3 regions of the Endozoicomonas sp. GU-1 genome follow, and region 3 is predicted to be linked to each of the others. Evidence: predicted binding sites of a transcription regulator. Region 3 holds the regulator's gene; each other region holds the start of a gene.
What was found. Region 3 encodes LexA, which represses DNA repair genes until DNA is damaged. Its sites were predicted from a motif close to TACTGTNTANNTANACAGTA; they were not measured.

Region 1: dinG (ATP-dependent DNA helicase DinG) is a predicted target of LexA. The motif match lies at 5,190-5,209, and genes of this name have one in related genera.
Region 2: recN (DNA repair protein RecN) is a predicted target of LexA. The motif match lies at 2,365-2,384, and genes of this name have one in related genera.

Annotation. Positions count from the first base shown of each region.
Region 1 is NZ_CP114771.1:5,999,926-6,006,428, reverse strand. Features, by position in the region: gene O3276_RS25135 (valine--tRNA ligase) at 1-1,054, shown strand, start outside; gene O3276_RS25130 (hypothetical protein) at 1,337-1,867, shown strand; gene O3276_RS25125 (hypothetical protein) at 2,223-2,768, shown strand; gene dinG (ATP-dependent DNA helicase DinG) at 2,889-5,129, opposite strand; gene O3276_RS25115 (hypothetical protein) at 5,356-6,018, opposite strand; gene O3276_RS25110 (hypothetical protein) at 6,153-6,503, opposite strand, start outside.
Region 2 is NZ_CP114771.1:2,466,377-2,472,879, forward strand. Features, by position in the region: gene O3276_RS10150 (DUF2158 domain-containing protein) at 1-144, shown strand, start outside; gene O3276_RS10155 (DUF2158 domain-containing protein) at 232-558, shown strand; gene recN (DNA repair protein RecN) at 622-2,331, opposite strand; gene grpE (nucleotide exchange factor GrpE) at 2,565-3,179, shown strand; partial or broken gene dnaK (molecular chaperone DnaK) at 3,385-5,315, shown strand; gene dnaJ (molecular chaperone DnaJ) at 5,481-6,503, shown strand, end outside.
Region 3 is NZ_CP114771.1:505,467-511,969, reverse strand. Features, by position in the region: gene O3276_RS02355 (mechanosensitive ion channel family protein) at 1-816, opposite strand, end outside; gene nagZ (beta-N-acetylhexosaminidase) at 1,212-1,853, opposite strand; gene O3276_RS02345 (glycoside hydrolase family 3 N-terminal domain-containing protein) at 1,804-2,238, opposite strand; gene O3276_RS02340 (L,D-transpeptidase) at 2,265-2,747, opposite strand; gene O3276_RS02335 (TetR/AcrR family transcriptional regulator) at 2,782-3,411, opposite strand; gene lexA (transcriptional repressor LexA) at 3,558-4,154, shown strand; gene O3276_RS02325 (SulA-like leucine-rich domain-containing protein) at 4,512-4,943, shown strand; gene O3276_RS02320 (hypothetical protein) at 4,964-5,206, opposite strand; gene O3276_RS02315 (DUF6586 family protein) at 5,335-5,811, opposite strand; partial or broken gene topA (type I DNA topoisomerase) at 5,931-6,503, opposite strand, start outside.

The DNA.
Region 1 (6,503 bases), 590 kb from region 3:
CTCACTGGCCTCCACCGGCCGTGATATCAACTGGGATATGAACCGTCTGGATGGCTACCGGAATTTCTGCAACAAGATCTGGAACGCTGCCAACTACGTCAAAATGCACACTGATGAGCAAGATTGTGGTATCGGTGATGAACCCGTTGAACTGACTTTGGCTGATCGCTGGATTGTTTCCCGACTGCAACGGGTTGAAGCCCAGATCGAAAAGAACCTGTCCGAGTTCCGTCTCGATCATGCGTCACAGAACCTCTACGATTTTGTCTGGAATGAATATTGTGCGTGGTATCTGGAGCTGTCCAAGCCGGTTCTCTGGGACGATGGACAGGGAGGTTCAAGTGTCGCGGGAGACAGGACGTCGGGAGCGACGGAAATGCTGGAAAGACGCAAGCGCGGCACCCGTCGTACACTGGTTCGGGTTCTGGAGGCCATTATGCGCCTGGCCCATCCGTTTATGCCTTATATCACCGAAGCGATCTGGCAGAACATCAAGCACAGTGCTGGCGCTGCCGGTGACACCCTGATGCTGCAGAGCTACCCGGTGTCGGACCCGGCCCGTATTGATGAAACGGCTGAGCGTGATATTGAGTGGCTCAAATCGTTTATCACCGGTATCCGTAACATTCGTGCCGAATTGAATATTGGCCCCAGCAAGCCGCTGAATGTACTGCTGCGGAACACCTCAGCAGACGACGTTGCCCGCCTGAATGCTAATCAGACCTTCCTGAAGTCCCTGGCCAAACTGGCAGACATCAGGGTTCTGGCCGCCGGTGAAGAAGCCCCCATGGCAACCACTCAGCTGGTAGGCTCCATGGAAGTCCTGGTACCAATGGCTGGCCTGATCGACAAGGACAAAGAGTCTGCCCGACTCAATAAGGAGATTGAGCGGTTTGCCAAAGAAGTGGCCCGCTTTGAAGGCAAGTTAAACAACGAGAAATTCATCAGCAAGGCACCCGCCGACGTGGTTGCCAAAGAGCAGGCCAAGCTGGCTGAAGCTCAGGCCGCCAGGGCCAAGCTGGAAGAACAGCTGGAGGCGATCAGGGCTTTGTAAACCTGAGCATTGGCAATATAAAAATGGCTGCAATCACAGCAGCCATTTTTTTATGCACCGCTTTTTTTATTTTCTTTTTGTTGGTACGTCTTATTCATTTTATCAGCCTTGTTTCAACCCGATTCCTCATTGCACCCGATAGATGATAGTAATTCTAACAATCATGTTATTGAACAGCTTGTTAATATTAATACAATCAATAACAACAAGTACGAGTATGACTTGTAACAGTTTACATTTAATGAAACATCGCTGGTCAATCTGTACATATGGAGGTGAAATATGAATTCTGTTGGAGGCAGTCAGTATTTAACAGGCCAACCTGCCAGGCAACCTGAAGTCAATTCCGGAACCACTAAAGCCGACCTTTCTGGCAAAAGAGTAACTATCGCTACGCACTACTATGAAAGCCCCCAAATACCTGAAAGAGGCAACGTGTACGAGGGGCGGCCACTGCATAACCGAAAAACCAAGCGTACCCTGGCCACATTGTCAGCGATCGCGATGGGCGTTGCATCAGTGTTATTCATCGCCCCGACTATCGCTTCCGTAGCGGGTGGCATTTTGGGTGGCATTGGTACCGCGATTGGGGTGGTAGGAGGGCCTTATGGTATGTTTCTTGGTAGCGTGATCGGTTTCTCTGTTGGGGCTTTCGCAGGATATGCCGTGATGGCCTACTTTATCCCCTATTTTATAGCAAAGACTTACAACCTGGTTCTGGAGGCGACAAATGGCAATGGCTTTGAAAGGTCCAATCTTGCCGATAGAGTTGTGGCCCATTATGAGGGGTCAACTTCAACATCAAGGGCATAAACCCAATACAATCTAAACTGTTAATAAAAATCGCTGTCACCGCCGCAGCGTTTTTTTATGCTCTGTTTTTTAAATTTTCTTTTTATTAATTAAATCTGTTGCGTTCAAACTGATCCCTTATTATATTCGCTGGACGTTATCAATTCTAACCATCATGTTATTGAAAAGTAATTTATCTCAATAGCTTATTGCTTTTAGAAACTGTCCCAAAACAATATCCATATTTCTGCTGGTGCTACCCGAAAAGCTGAAACCGCTTTTGATTTGCTCGCAGTCGATGGCGACCTTTTCCCGGACTGAGTAAAATGATTTATTCTGAGACAAATTCATCAATCTACTTAAATTGAGCTGTTATATGAATCCTAACGAAACCACCGGATCTTATTTCGCCAACCGATACAATCCGTCAACTGTAATCAGTTTACCTGAAGAAACTAAAGCCAGGCATTCTGGCAAAGATGTTTCTATTGATATGTACCCTGATAAAAGGTCCCAGATATCGGAACAAAACAACAGATACGATGGGCCGTTACTGAAAACCCGAAAAACAGAGCGTGTGCTGGCCACATTGTCAGCGATTGCAGTGGGCAGTGCATCAGTGATTATCACGCAAGTTGCCGCTCACGTCGGGTGTTTCACTCTGGGTGCCGCAGGTGCGATGTTAGGAGAGATGATAGAAGGACCAGAAGGTCAGTTAACAGGAGGTCGGATAACAGAAGGTCAGTATATTGGTGTAGCGGTTGGTGGCGCTATCGGGTATTTCACAGGATTCAGCGTTGCTGCCTACCTTAGTCCCTACATGGTCGCAAAGGCTTACAATTTTGTTCTGGAGGCGTCCAATGGAACCGGCTGTGAACGGTCAGCACTTGCTGACAGGGTTGTGGCTTACTACGAACGATAAATATTGAACCTGATCGGTTAGGAAACGGGAACAAAATCCTGTCTCTATTGTAGGATAATTTATCGGTTCATCCGGCCGCTGCTGCCGACAGGTAGCAGTGGCCTCCTTCAAAATCGCCCTTTATCTCATCATAACCGCCGCAGCTGGCTCAATAATCCGGTTAAACGGCGGCAGAGAGTTCATGATCATCTGGCCATACCTGGCGGTAACCAGCCGTCGATCCATAATCGTGATGCGACCACGATCCTGCTCCGTCCGCAATAGACGACCACAAGCCTGTATCAGTCGGATCGCCGCATCCGGCACGGTAATTTCCATAAATGGATTCCGCCCCTGGGCTTCCAGCCACTCAGAGAGTGCGGCCTCCACAGGGTCGTCCGGTACTGCAAAAGGAATCTTGGCAATAATCACGTGTTCACAATAATGACCGGGTAAATCGATCCCTTCTGCCAGGCTGGCAAGACCAAACAGGATGCTGACCTTGCCATCATCAATCTGCTGGCGGTGCTTCTTCAACAACTCCTGTCGTGAATAGTCATCCTGCAGCAGGATCTTCTCCTGCCAACAGGCATCCAGACCAAAGTGCACATCCTTCATCTGTCGGCGGGAAGAGAACAGTACCAGCATCCCTTTTGGGCGATCATCACCGGACAGTAATTCTGGTAGCAGTTCGATAATCTCGGCGGTATGATCTTCCGCATTCCGTGGGTCTGAGGCCATGGCCGGTATCACCAGAGAAGCCGCCTCACCATGCAGAAATGGACTGGGCACTACCACACAGCGAGACTCAGCAGGCACTCCGGAGCGCATCCGGAACCGGCCAAAACTCCCCAGGGCAGCCAGGGTTGCCGAGGTGACAATGGCGGCATGAGCAGGATTCCAAAGCGTCTGCCATAAGGTCATGGAAGACATGATCGGACTGCTGAAAACCTCCAGCTCTTCGCCAAAAGCACCTTCGCTCCATTTCAACCAGCGTGCGCTGGGAGGCTCTCCCTCGGGATCTTTGCCGGTGTAGGTCAGCCAGAGTTGAAAATGGCTGTCCATTCGTGACTGCATGCCACCGATTTCAGGATAGAGCTGTTCCGCCTGCCAGCGATCAATACCAGGAACATCGCCGTCCATTGCATCGTCCAGGGCTTTGGCTATCTTTTCCAGCATACCGCTGCACTTGCTGAAACCGGCTTTCAACCGTTCCGCCTGTTGTCGTAATGGTTCAGGCACAATGCCCTCGGGAAAGCGGTAATAAGCGACCTGACTCTCCCCCTGGGTGGTAAATTGTGTTTTTGGTTCAAACCGGGCAATGCTGTGCAGCATCTCCCGGGTGTGCCCCAGGGCATTGACCAGGGCATCAAACTCGGGCTGAATCCGCTCCAGCAATTCACCCAGTTCTCCCGGCAGGGTCTGCTGGGTCAGAATCTTCTGCAGATGTCGTCCGGCTTTCTCCAGCCAACTGGCCGTGCCCTTGACTCTGGACTGACAGGTAAAATGATCAATGGCTTTGTCTGGCAGGTGGTGGCCTTCATCAAACACATAGATGGCATCCTTTGGCTCAGGAAGGATCGCACCGCCGCCCAGCGCCAGATCCGCCAGCACAAGGTCGTGGTTGGCAACCACAACATCGGCATGCTCAAGATCACCCCGGGCTTTATAAAATGGGCACTGCCGGAAATAACCACAGCGACGTCCGCTGCATTGGGCATGGTCAGTGGTGATGGTCCGCCACTGCTGGTCTTCCAGGGCATCAGGCCAGCTGTCCCGGTCACCTTCCCATTTGGCAGCGGCAAATGCCTCCAGCATGCTCTGGTATAGCGCCAGGGAGGACTGATCGTTTTCCAGGGTGTAATCATCGTAGGCGAACATATCCATTAACGAGGCAGTCGCTTCTTCTTCCTGAAGCAGCCGGTCCAGCTTACTCAGACAGGCATAACGCCCACGCCCCTTGGCCAGGGTGTAAGAGAACTTGAGTCCGGTTTTTAAAATAATGTCCGGCAGATCTTTATTGATGACCTGCTCCTGAAGGGTCACGGTGGCCGTGGCAATGACCAGGCGTTTTTTCGCAGCCTGAGCCATTACCACCGCAGGCAACACATACCCCACGGTTTTTCCGGTGCCCGTACCGGCTTCAATCACGGTAATGGAGGGGTCGGAAATTCTGCGGCCTTCACTGTCGGTGTTAATATCTCCAAGCGCTCGGGCAATCTCGGCAATCATCTGCTTCTGCCCCGGTCGGGCCTTTAGCTTTTTACTCTCCAGAAAAGCACTGTACGCTTTCTGGATGGCTCTCTTCTGGGGTTCGTCAAGCACAACGCCTATCGCTCTGGTGGAGTAGTTAAATAGTCTGATTGTATCCTGTTTCAGCACACTGCACAGCGTTGAATACCACAAACTCTATTCAATAAACGATACGGCAACCGGGAGCAAAACTGTTTATTCTTTCAGGTGGGGGGCTGGCCGCTCATCAGCCAATGTTCCCGGATCGATCCGGGAGTTTAAAAAAAGAGTGTAAAAAAGACACCCATTTTCCGGGACAGGAAATGTATGGGTGTCTTTTTTCTTTCGTTATTTAGAATCCTGACTATCCCGGGTTTTAAGCTGGTATAAATATTAGTCCCAATATTCCCAAAAGCATTAAACCAGAATGTTCAAAATCAAGATAGTCACTGAATTCAGTGTGTTTGATCTCATTCAATATATCCTTTATCCGCACCGGTTCCGGGTGCAGGTCCGCTTTATTATCCTGTGTGGCGGCACGATAGATGTCGACAGGTAAAGAGACCACGCTGCCAACCAGCCCAATAACAGCAAAAGCAGCCGCAGCAACCGCACCAAGTGCGACACTGGCAGGAACGGCGAGCAAAGAGCCCACATAAAATCCGATAAGAGTACCCGTTTTACCCGGAGATTCATCAGAGTCCGGAAAAAATAAACATTGAATTAATCGACCAATGGTACTGCCAATAATGTCACCGGCTATACCACAAATACCACCGACACTGATTATCGGCGCAAAAAGCCCAGCTTGTACACCTATACCCCCCAGTTTCAGAATCCGATTTTTGGCGGCATAAAATGGATAAATTAAGCGATCTTTAAGTGAGGGCTTTTCATCAAATGATCGGTTATTTTCAGTCTGTCTTGTGGCATCGAAATCAGTGGTCGTCCTTCCATCAAATTGACCGTCTGTACGGTTGGGGATGGGTCCTGTGACCGTTGAATCAAACTGCCCGGTAATGTTACCTATAGCCTGCATGAGATCCCTCCATGGATTTCAATAAGATTGATGAGAAATAAGTACTGCATCAAATCTTACAGCAGGTTAATCCCCTGATCCCATAACAACAGGGTTATAAATACTGACAGAAAAGCATAAAAAAAGGACACCCACTATTCCCAGTTAACAAACTGGCTGAGTTCAGGCATTCTGATATCATCCCATATATCCATTACCCGCACTTGCTTTGGGTTCAGGTCTGCTTTATTAGCCATTGTCATGCCATGATAGATATCAAACGGTGAAGCCAGCACGCTGCCAGCCAGACCAACAACAGCAAAAGCAGTCGTAGTAAACACACCAAGAACAACGGCGGCAGGAATGGATAGCAAAATCCCTGTATACAATCCCAGTAAAGCACCAACTTCTCCCGGTGGTATATCAGAGTTCGGAAAGAATAAACTCTTAATTAATCTACCAACGGTATTGCCAATAATTTCACCGGCTCCAACACAGATAGCACT
Region 2 (6,503 bases), 2.0 Mb from region 3:
CTTGAACCGGTGGAAGGTGAGTTTGAAGCCAGTATTAAGGGTCAGCCCGGCACCGCAGTGGAAGAAGTAGAAGTAGAAGTAGAAGTAGAAACAGAAGCGGAAATAGAAACAGAAGATGGCGATAAGGGTAAAAACTATCACTAATACTCATTCAAGAATAAACGATGGAACTAATATGATTAAACAATGTCTATTAAAAAAACTATCAAACTTGCATAAGGATTCAAAGATATGGAAATAAGAGCAAAAATCGGTCAACTCGTCCGCCTGAGAGCCGGTGGCCCGGTACTATGCGTTACCTATGAATACCCGATGGAGGATGGTACTTATAGTTACTGCTGCGAGTGGTTCGAATATGAAAAACTCAGACACTCAACCTTTCCAATCGTAGCCCTTGAGCCCGTGGAAGGTGATTTTGAAATTGATATTGAGGTTCAGCTCGACCCTGAAGCAAAGACAAAGGCTGATGCAGAGACAGAACCAGAACCAGAACCAGAATCAGAATCAGATAATGAAGCAGACAAAAAAGGTGACAAACCAGGTAAAAATTTTCATTAACTCCGCCACGTCCAGACCGGTGAGGTTGCTTTAATTCATTTAAAGCAACTTTATCGGAAGCATTTATACGGCTTGCACCTGAGCCTGAAACAGCATCTCCTGGGCATGACTCAATGTGGGTGCAGTCAGCTCAACGCCCCCCAGCATTCGGGCAATTTCGTGTACGCGATGTTCACCATCCAGCTCAAGAATACGGGTGCTGGAAGCCTTACGACTGACTTTCTTACTGACGTGCAGATGCTGATGGGCCTGGGATGCCACCTGAGGCTGATGGGTAACACACAGCACCTGCCCTTTTTTGCCCACTTCTCTTAACATACTGCCCACAATTTCTGCTGTGCCGCCGCCAATACCGACATCCACCTCATCAAACACCAGCGTTGGCGTTGACGCGGTTTGCGCAATAATTACCTGAATGGCCAGACTGATACGGGAAAGCTCTCCACCGGAAGCCACTTTGGCCAGGGCGCGCGGAGGTTGCCCCGGGTTGGTGGTCACCAGAAACTCGATGAATTCAAAACCCTGAGAGGCAACCGTGCGATCAGGAATGTCTGTCAGTTCGACACAGAACTTACCCTTGGGCATACCCAGCAAGGCAATGCGCTCAGACACCTGTTTTTCCAGTTTTCGTGCAGCGGCCCTGCGTCTGGCAGACAGTTTTTCGGCTAACTGATTGTGTTTTTTCTGCAGCTGTTCCAGAGACAGTTCCAGGTCGGCGACCTGTTCATCATGACACTGAACTTTTTCCAGCTCTTCGCTGATCTGCTGTTGTTTTTCCAGCAACGCTTCTGGCTGGATACGGTGTTTGCGGGCCAGATCAAAAATAGCACTGAGCCGGTCTTCGATTTCCCGGGCCCTTTGCGGATCGGCATCAAAGTGATCAATAAAATGATTCAGCTCGCCAACCGCTTCTTCCACCTGAATCTGCGCGGATGACAGCATCTCCAGAGAGTTATTGATGGCGGCATGCTCAACCTGCAGTTCACTGAGGCGGTGCAGGCAGAAAGAGAGCTGCTGCAGCAAATTATCACCATCATCACTGGTACAAACCCGGGTGATCTGATGGCAGGCTGATAAGGTTGCACCGGCCTGGGATTGCTGGCGATGCTCCTGCTCTAACTGCTCAACCTCCCCGGGCTGAAGGTTTAACTGCTCCAACTCATGCAACTGATAACTCAGCAATTGCACCCGCTCTTCCCGGTCCTGCTGATCGGACAATAAAGTGTGCAATTGTGCACTGGTCTGGCGGTAATCTGCGGCCATATCCGCTACTTCCCGGGACAGAGCCAGCGAGCCGGAAAACTCATCCAGCAGCTCAGCGTGATTGCTCTTTTTCAACAATGATTGGTGGGCATGCTGACTGTGAATATCGATTAACAGCTCCCCCAGCCCCTTCAACTCGGCAAGTGTGACCGGGATACCATTGATATAGCCCCGAGAGCGACCTTCACGGGTCACCACCCGGCGCAGAATACATTCGCTCGCCGAGGACTCGGAACCGCCAGCATGCTCACTGTCATAATCTCGCTCCTGCAACCACTCTATTGCGGCAGGTATGCGCTGAAGATCAAAGCAGGCGCGGATATCGGCCCGATCAGCACCGTCGCGCACACAGTCGCTGCCCGCCCGGCCTCCCAGGGCCAGCCCGAGGGCATCCAGCATAATGGATTTACCAGCACCGGTTTCCCCGGTGATGGCGGTCATCCCGGGATTGATGTCCAGGTTAAGGTGGTCAACGATGGCATAGTTGCTGATGGAAATTTGGTTCAGCATGGCAGCTCTCACGATCCCAATTGCATATCGGGTTACTGTTTATTTATACAGTAAACTTAAAACCCGAATTGGTAAAGCAAATTTCCCCTTGAATAAGCTGCCATGAACCCCATATTAGGCTATCACTTAATATTTACTTTTGCCGGGGCCCTACGGAAGCACTACGGCCCATAACACGAAGACACGTTCCAGCCAGCACTTCAGGCTGGATTGACATCCGGAGAAACGTTGGAATGACTGTAGAAAACACCAAAGCAGAAGATCAGGCCGAGCAACCTGAAGCCAACGAAACTGAAATTTCTGCTGACGCTGAAGCAGCCGTTGACCCGATTCTGGAAGAAGCAGCTGATTCAGAAGATCAGGCCGAAGAGCAGGCCAACGACGATAGCGCCAAACGCATTGAAGAGCTCGAAGAGCAGCTTGCCCAGGCTAAAGACCAGGCGCTGCGCGCTCATGCCGAAGCCATGAACACCAAGCGCCGCGCCGAGCAGGACGTCGAAAAAGCGCACAAATTTGCCCTGGAGAAGTTCGTCAACGAACTGATCCCTGTGGTCGAGAGTCTGGAAAAAGGGATTGAAAGCGCAGAACAGGGTGAAGGTCAGCACGAGACCATGCTCGAAGGCATGCGCCTAACCCACAAACAGCTGCTGGATGCCCTGGCAAAATTCAGTGTTGAGCAGGTCAACCCTGAAGGCCAGCCGTTCGACCCGAACTTCCATCAGGCCATCTCCATGGTGCCCAACCCGGATATGGAACCCAACACCGTGATGAATGTCTTCCAAAAAGGCTACACATTGCACGGTCGAGTTATCCGCCCGGCCATGGTGGTGGTTTCCAAAGCGGCTTAACCAAAGAGGGGCTCCGGGAGGCTGATCGAGAATCTTGCAAGAGCCCCTTGAAAAAGCAAAGACCGCTCCCATATAGCAAACCAAGATCGTGGTAATCACCACCTAAACGCTGTTTCACCAGACTCAACATCGGTTGAAAGCATTGGGCAGCGAACAAAGATTTCAAAGTTTTCCGCCCTGATTACGGGCAATGGAGAGACTCAAAATGAGTAAAGGCAGAATTATTGGTATTGACCTGGGTACCACCAACTCCTGTGTGGCTATCCTGGACGGCGATAAATCCAAAGTCATCGAAAACGCCGAAGGCGCACGTACTACGCCTTCCATCATCGCCTACACCGACGACGGCGAGATTCTGGTAGGCCAGCCAGCCAAGCGCCAGGCGGTTACCAACCCAGACAATACCCTGTTTGCCATCAAGCGTCTGATCGGCCGTCGCTTCAAAGACGACGTTGTTCAGAAAGACATCAAGATGGTGCCGTACAAAATTGTCGAAGCAGAAAACGGCGATGCATGGGTTGAAGTTAAGGGCGACAAGAAAGCACCACCACAGATTTCTGCCGAAATCCTGAAGAAGATGAAGAAAACCGCTGAAGACTATCTGGGCGAACCAGTGACTGAAGCGGTTATTACCGTTCCTGCCTACTTCAACGATTCCCAGCGTCAGGCTACCAAAGACGCAGGCCGTATCGCGGGTCTGGAGGTCAAGCGGATCATCAACGAGCCAACCGCTGCGGCGCTGGCTTACGGCATGGACAAGAAAAAGGCGACCAGACCATCGCCGTTTATGACCTGGGTGGCGGTACTTTCGACGTATCCATCATCGAGATCGCTGACGTAGACGGCGAGCACCAGTTTGAAGTACTGGCCACCAACGGTGACACCTTCCTGGGTGGTGAAGACTTCGACCTGCGCCTGATCGAATACCTTGCCGACGAATTCAAGAAAGACCAGGGCATCGACCTGAAAGGCGACCCACTGGCCATGCAGCGTCTGAAAGAAGCCGCTGAGAAAGCCAAGATTGAACTGTCTTCTACTCAGCAGACAGACGTCAACCTGCCGTACATCACTGCCGACGCCACCGGTCCCAAGCACCTGAACGTTAAAGTCAGCCGTGCCAAGCTGGAATCCCTGGTAGAAGACCTGGTTGCCCGTTCTCTGGAGCCATGCCGCATCGCGGTCAAGGACTCTGACCTGGATCTGTCTGACATCGACGAAGTTATCCTGGTGGGTGGTCAGACCCGTATGCCACTGGTTCAGCAGAAAGTGGCCGAGTTCTTTGGTAAAGAGCCGCGCAAGGACGTTAACCCTGACGAAGCGGTAGCCATGGGTGCTTCCATCCAGGCTGCGGTTCTGGCCGGTGACGTTAAAGACGTTCTGCTGCTGGACGTTACTCCGCTGACCCTGGGTATCGAAACCATGGGCGGCGTAATGACGCCACTGATCGAAAAGAACACCACCATCCCAACCAAAAAGTCCCAGGTGTTCTCTACGGCCGACGACAACCAGGGCGCAGTCACCATTCACGTGCTGCAAGGTGAGCGCAAGCAGGCGACTCACAACAAATCCCTGGGCCGTTTCGACCTGGCAGACATTCCGCCCGCACCTCGTGGCATGCCACAAATCGAAGTCAGTTTCGACCTGGATGCCAACGGTATTCTGAATGTTTCTGCAAAAGACAAGGCAACTGGCAAAGAACAGTCTATTGTGATCAAGGCATCTTCCGGTCTGTCGGACGAAGAGATCGATCAAATGGTCAAGGATGCTGAAGCCAACGCAGCAGACGACAAGAAGTTCGAAGAGCTGGCGGCGGCCCGTAACCAGGCTGACAGTCTGGCGCACGCAACCCGCAAGACGCTGGAAGAAGCCGGTGACAAGGCCACTGAAGAAGAGAAGGTGGCCATCACCAAGGCGATCGAAGACGTTGAAGCCGCGGTCAAAGGTGACGATAAGGAAGAGATCGAAGCCAAGACCAAGGCGCTGTCTGAAGCCTCTGCCGGTCTGGCCCAGAAGATGTACGCTGAAGCTCAGCAGCAGGGCGAAGCCCAGGCTGATGCCGGTGCTGGCCAAAAGGCGGATGCAGCTGACGACGCCGTTGACGCTGAGTTTGAAGAAGTAAAGGATGACAAGAAGTAAGACCAACTCGATCATCAATGACTGATGATAAGGTCACAACGCGGGATTCATTCCCGCGTTGTCGTATATATCAAAATGATGGCTTTGTCAGACTTGACCATGAATCCAGTTAGCTCTGTGTTTTCATGCTCGACTGGTGAATGCAGGTAGCTCAGGGTTTTTCTGATGTCAAAACGCGACTACTACGAAGTGCTGGGTGTAGAAAGGAGCGCTTCAGACAAGGACATAAAAAAGGCCTATCGTCGTATGGCCATGAAATATCACCCCGACCGTAACCCGGGTGATAAAGCAGCGGAAGATAGCTTCAAGGAAATCAACGAAGCCTTTGAAATTCTTTCCGACAGCCAGAAAAAAGCGGCCTACGATCAGTACGGCCATGCCGGTGTCGACCCGAACATGGGTGGCATGGGCGGTGCCGGCGGTTTTGCCGGTGGTAATTTCGGCGATATTTTTGGCGATGTCTTTGGTGACATTTTCGGTGCTGGCGGTGGTCGCAGCCGCAGTTCCGTCCAGCGTGGTGCTGATCTCCGCTATCAACTGGAGCTCAGCCTTGAAGAAGCCGTTCGCGGCGTCACTAAGAAAATCCGTATTCCAACACTGGTGAGCTGTACCGGGTGTGATGGCTCCGGCGCAAAAAAAGGCACTCAGCCTGTCAGCTGTACCACCTGTGGTGGTATTGGTCAGGTGCGTATGCAGCAGGGCTTTTTCTCTGTGCAGCAAACCTGCCCTGACTGTCGCGGCACGGGCAAGATGATCAAGGATCCCTGTAACGTCTGCCACGGTGAAGGCCGCGTTCAGGAATACAAGACCCTCTCCGTCAAGATTCCTCCCGGTGTTGATACCGGCGACCGTATCCGTCTGGCCGGTGAAGGCGAAGCGGGTGTCAATGGTGGACCAGCCGGAGACCTGTACGTTCAGGTCAGTGTTGCTGATCATCCGATCTTCCAGCGTGACGGCAAACACCTCTACTGCGAAGTACCCATCACATTTGTCGATGCAGCACTGGGCGGTGAACTGGAAGTCCCCACCCTGGAAGGCCGGGTGAAGCTGAAGATTCCAGCGGAAACCCAGACGGGTAAACTGTTCCGTCTGCGTGGCAAGGGTGTTGTCCCGGTCCGTGGTGGCAGTGCCGGAGATCTGATGTGCCGGGTTGTGGTTGAGACTCCGGTGAAACTGACGGAGCGTCAG
Region 3 (6,503 bases):
CTCAAGAATCAAATGGACTTTATCGCTGTCACGATATCTTAATCCAAAGACCTGTTTGATGCGTCGATTTTGCATCCGGGAGGGATTTTCGACCGAAATATTCATAAATGTAGAGTTCGGAACATAGAGAGGGTGTTTTGCAAAGGTCATAATACGAGTCTGTCGCCAGCCAATATACTCTACAGTGCCTTCTATTTTTTTATCCGGAGAGCTGATCCAGTCTCCCACACGAAAAGGTTTATCCACATAGATCATCCAGCCCCCAAAGAAATTGGCCAGCATGTCTTTGGCGGCAAAACCCACAGCCAGCCCTCCCAACCCACCAAAGGCAAGGATACCGGAAAGGCTGTACCCCAGGGTCTGCATGGCAACCAGCACCCCGGTGATGATGACCGCAACTCTGATCAGACGGCCCAGGGCAATCACTGAGGTCTGGTCCAGTTTTTTCTTGCGTTCAACCTGCAGGTAGCGATGTTCCAATGCGTTGATAAAGGAGACAAAAACCCAGCAGAAAAGCACAATAACCAGAAGATCCCGGAAACTGAGAAGGCGCTGAAACAAAGTATTGCCGGTTCCTTCCCATATTTCTTCTGCTGTCCAGCTTAACCCGACAACCCAGATAAACAGATAAACCGGCTTCTGGCTCGCCGCAAGCAGTGCGTTATCCCAGAAATTCTGGGTAGCTTTTACCTTCGTCGTGAGCTTGCCGAAGAGTTTGCCAACAAGATATCGGGTAAAAGCTGTCAGACAGAGAGCTATCACTGCCAGGGGCAACCAATCAGGAATATTGGCTGAAGTAGGGGATAAAAAGTCCATGGTTATACCACAATGCTTAACCAAACCAGGTTATACCAATTCCGCCCTGCCCAACTGTTCAAAATGACTTGCCCGGTCTGATAGTTAGAAGGTGGAATTGGTATGAATACGGGCTGAAGAGAAAGCGTAATAGTCGCACCGGATTTATAACTATAAACCAGTACGACAGCTTAGAAAGAAAGTTACCCTGAATTACCGGACGGTGATGGCCATGGCACCATTAAAATCAGTCTATTCTCGGTCAGCCTCCAAGGAGGCTGTCCGAGAATAGCGCCCATAGCGAGGATGGCAGAAAATTGAGGATAAAAATTTCGTTTTGTGAGGTGAATAGCGGGGCTATTTGCCGAACAAAACGGAATTTTTAGACCAATTTGCTGCCACCGCAGTAGGGCAGTCTATTCTCGGACAGCCTCCAAGGCTTCTGTCAGCATTTTACGCGCTGTCCTGTAGCGCTCTGACTGTTCAAGAGACGCCCAGTCAGTGTATGAGTCAGGCATCAAACCATCCGGACCGACACCCTGCAACCCTGGGCCATCTATCTCAGCCAGAACCTCCCGAACCCCCTGACGATTACAGATAATCAGGAGATCACAACCAGCATCCAGGGCTGCCCTGGCCCTGGCAGGATAACTGCCGGTTTTCGCCGCTCCCTCCATCGACAGGCAATCGCTGATAACCAGCCCCTCAAATGACAGCTGGTTGCGTAACACCCCTTGCAGCCACTCTGAAGAATAACCCACCGGATGCCGGTCAATAGCGGGAAACAGGATATGGGCCGGCATTAATGCCTCAACCCCCTTTTGCATCATTACCCGGAAAGGCTCCAGGTCCGACTGGCAGATCTCATCAAAAGTACGATCATCCTGGGGAAGGCTTACGTGGGAATCAGCATCCACATTCCCATGGCCCGGAAAGTGCTTGATCACCACGGACATTCCCGCTTCATGAACCCCATCAATCCACAATGAGGCCAGGTGATTCACCTGCTCAATCGAACGCCCAAAAGCCCGATCCCCCCACGATCGGCGTTTTACCATGATCAATATCCAGCACAGGCCCCAGGCAAAGATCTATCCCGCAGGCCAGCAACTCAGAGGCCATTAGCCAGCCTGACTGATAAGCCATCTGATACTGCTGATCCGGGTCAAATACCCCATAAGCCTGCGCCGGGGGTAGACGGGTAAATCCGTCCCTGAAACGTTGCACACGCCCACCTTCCTGATCCACACAAATTAACAGATCCCGACGAACATTCCGGACAGAACGAACCAGGGCAATTAACTGTTCCCGACTCTGATAGTTCCTGGAAAAAAGGACAATACCCGCAACACCGGGCAGGGCAAGCAGCTGGTGTTCTTCGGCGGTCAGCTGCACTCCCTCGAGATCAATCAAAAGAACACCACGGTTCAGGCCTGTTGGCACGACTCTATCCTCTAAAAAAAACGGTATCAGCTAAGCTGTATATCGATCCTGGTACCGGTATCTACACGGTCAAACAGATCGATAATATCTTCCCCATGCATCCGGATACATCCCCGCGAGCCGGGTTCTCCCATCACTGCCGTATCCGGCGAACCGTGGATATAGATATAGCGACGCATGGTATCAACATTACCCAGCCGGTTATATCCGGGCTCCAGGCCACTGAGCCATAAAATTCTGGTTAATATCCAGTCCTTTCTTTCAGGGTACTGCTGACAAAGCCCGGGGGAATAAATCTCACCGGTAAAGCGACGCCCGACAAATACTGAATTAGCCGGCAGACCGGCACCAATTTTCGCCCGGATAACATGCTGACCAAGAGGTGTTTGCCAGCTCCCTTCCTGCTGCCCGACTCCCTTGCTGGCAGTAGACACAGAATAAACACGGCGCTTGCCGTCCTTCTCATGCAGCACCATCGCCTGACTGGCAATATGAACAGTAAGATGCATCGGTAAATCAAGCTCTGTATGGTTAAATGATCCGTCAGGTGTGTGATCTGAGACCTGCCGCCATGAAAGGCACCATCTTTCTCATGATATCTTCCAGTTCAGTCCTGACCCCATAATCGCTTTCCGCAATAGCCCTCAGTGCATCCGCTCCTGAAAGGGTAAACACCGCGGAACCCAGAATAAAATAGACGCGCCAGAACAGGTCATTCAATGGCAACTCAGGACACGCTTTTACCAGCAACTCCAGATAAGCCTGGAATACTTCCCCGTAGACGTCGCGCAAATATTTCTTCAGATGCCCCTGGCCCTGTGTGTAGGCCAGGCCAATCATCCTCATACAAACAGAGAGATCTTCAGGGCTGCGGGGTTTAACCGCCATGATCTGATCCACCAGTAAATGAAGTATTTCTTCCAGATCAATAACGTCATTATTATCCTGATATCGCACAAGAGCCCCGGAAAGATTGCTGACAAAAGGATCAAGAAAACGGGAAAAGACTGCCTGGATCAGGGATTTTTTGGAGCCGAAGTGGTAATTAACAGCGGCCAGGTTAACACCCGCCTGACTGGTAATTGAACGCAACGAGGTCTCTGCGAACCCATGCTCAGCAAATAACTTCTCGGCAGCGTCCAGAATCCTGTCTACTGTCGCTGACTGTGACATGTCTGTAAAACCTCCAATGTAAACACTTGTTTAAAACTAACGTTTGCTAACTGAAACATCAAGTTAGATTAATAAGACAGGGGTGGTTGCAGTCAGCAAAATACTGTATATAATTACATGTACTGTATAAAAACACAGATTTAATCATGTATAAATTGACCAAGCGCCAGACTGAGATTCTTGAACTGATCAAATCTCATATAGAAGAGACCGGTTTCCCCCCCACTCGTGCAGAAATCGCACAGACCTTCGGGTTCCGATCACCCAATGCAGCAGAAGAGCATCTCAGAGCCCTTGCCCGCAAGGGAGCTCTCGAGATCACCCCCGGCACCTCAAGAGGTATCCGAATCCCCGGCACCGAATCTTCCGGCCTGCCTATTGTAGGACAGGTTGCTGCAGGAAGCCCCATTCTTGCCCAGGAACATATTGAAGACCACCTGTCCATCAACCCCGGTTTCTTTTCCCCCAAAGCAGACTTCATGCTTCGGGTAAAAGGGATGAGCATGAAGGATATCGGTATTCTTGACGGGGACCTTCTGGCTGTCCATAAAACATCAACCGCAGCCAATGGCCAGATTGTCGTTGCCAGAATTGACGACGAAGTAACGGTCAAACGTTTTGAACAGGTTAAAAACAGAATTTACCTGCACCCGGAAAACAAAGAATTCAAGACAATCGAAGTAGACCTCAGCGTTGATACCTTTGCTATCGAAGGACTGAGCGTGGGCGTTATCAGGAACTAGTGCGGCTAAGCGTTATTACCCGTAAACCACGTTCACCCTGAGCGGAGTCGAAGGGTGCTTGGCACGATCTATCAGAGTCCGGAGTTTCCGCCTTTAGGCCCTATGGGTCCTTCAACAAGCTCAGGACGAACGGTATGGGTAACAGCGCTTAGCTGCACTAGGAGGCTGTCCGAGAATAGCGCCCGTAGCGAGGATGGCAGAAAATTGAGGATAAAAAGTCGGAAATTTTTAGTGAATAGTGGTTCTATTTACTAAAAATTTACGACTTTTTAGACCAATTTGCTGCCACCGCAGCAGGGCAGTCTATTCTCGGACAGCCTCCTAGACCCTGACGATCTCTGATGTAGAGGACCTGACATGCAAGCATTAACACCATCATCCAGTCAGAACGGTAACGCTCCCTGCATTGACAGTGAACCTGTCAGCTTTATTGATGAGCTGATTCTCTCAGGCCCGCCCTGGCAATCAGGACGCTTTCTGAAGACTGTTCTGTATGAGCTGGCTAACGATCAGGATCAACGCTGGCTTACCCTGATACTGTCCAGTGAACAGGCAAAAAGCACCATAAACTGGCTGAAGTCATCGGGCATCAGCAGGCAGCGCCTTCAGGTTCTCAACCCTTCCGCAGTGGCAGACCCACTGAAACTGACTCGCAAGGCACTGGCCTCAGGCACCAGCCACACCGTGGTCAGCTGGATTGAGCAGATGGATAGCATCACACTCTCTGAACTCGAGACCGCCGCTCGCTCAGGTCGATGTCAGGGACTGGCAATCAGGAACAGAGGATAACTGGAGGGTTTGTATGACGGTTAATGAAGAACCCGGTTTTCAGGGATGTACTCTCCAGCGTCAGCTTCTGTTTTACGCCCGACTTCTTCTATGCAGGTATCCAGCATAGCCTTGGCTACCTCCACCTGATCTCCCTGGAGAAAGTCCAGCAACTCCCGGGAGAATGACATGGTAACCAGAGGCTCAGCGTTCTCCTCATCACTGCGACGCAAAACAATTTCTCCGGAAGGCAGTTCAACAATTTCAAGAAACGACGCTGACATAAATAGTGACACCGGGATTTTAGGATTAGCAGTGAAGCATTGTGCATTAGCCAGCAGAGGCTTTCAAGATATCAGCCCTCAACAGCTGAATATAGCTGGCAATGAACAACGCTGAAAACACCAGAAACCTACCACTCCAGGCTGAAGTTCCGACTGTAGGTAACCAGCTCCTTCAAGGACTCAAGCACAGAAAGAAAGCCTTCTGACTGATCAAACCGCACACTATTGGCATTAAACAGAGGAATTTCATTCCGCTCAACACTTTTGCGCTGTATAGGCATGGCACAGTCCTGATGACTTTTTAATAACGCCGACAGCCAGGAATCATGTTGCTCAAGACGCTCAATGTACTGCAACTCAGTAGACACTTCACCCTTATGATGAACACTGTTCATTGCCTCATCAAGAGAGGGTAGCTGATTTACCGGCAAACGGTAATTCGTCATAATTTCCGCCAGTAACGAGCGGTAAGCCTGAACCATTGCATTCAAACAGGCCTCACGAAATGCCGGCTTGGCAAGATCATCAGCATCTTCCCAGGCATCCAGCAACAAACGGGCGTGAAAGAGCATTTTATTGGTATATCCCTGCCAATTGTTTGTCATAACCAACTCCATCAATCTTTCGGGAACAACTTGTGCTTTGTCGAGCTCAAAGTTTATAACAGCCATAATACAACAGGGCTTAATAGCCCTGTCTCACGAACCTGGGGTTTGAGATAAATCTAACTGGATTGCCGCTTTTTAGACTGCTTTTCATGCCAGCGGCCATCTTCAAATACCGCACTCCAACCCGTTGCCTTACCATCAAGCTCGGACATAACGTACTGCTGTTTGGTCTTGCGGCTGTAACGAATAATTGCCGGGTTGCCATCAGGATCCTGACGGGGAGCATCCATCAGGTAACCGTATTTAGGGTCGATCATGGCCTGATGGGGCAATAGCTCCGCCACCAGCGGAGCGCGGGTCTCTCTGTCTTGGGAAATTGACTGGCCGCAAGAAACAAACCTGACGCGCCATCCCTGAGCACATAATGGTCATCAACCTTGACGCACTTTAACTCAGGCATCGGCACCGGCTCCATTTTGGGAGGAGCGGGCTCACCACTTTTCAGCAACTTTCTGGTGTTCTTGCAGTCACTGTTGGTACAACCAAAATACTTGCCGAAGCGCCCGGTTTTCAACTGCATTTCACTGCCGCACTTATCACAGTCAAGTACGGGGCCATCATAACCTTTTAATTTGTAACTCCCCTTCTCCACCTCAAAGCCGGAACAATCCGGGTTATTGCCACAGACG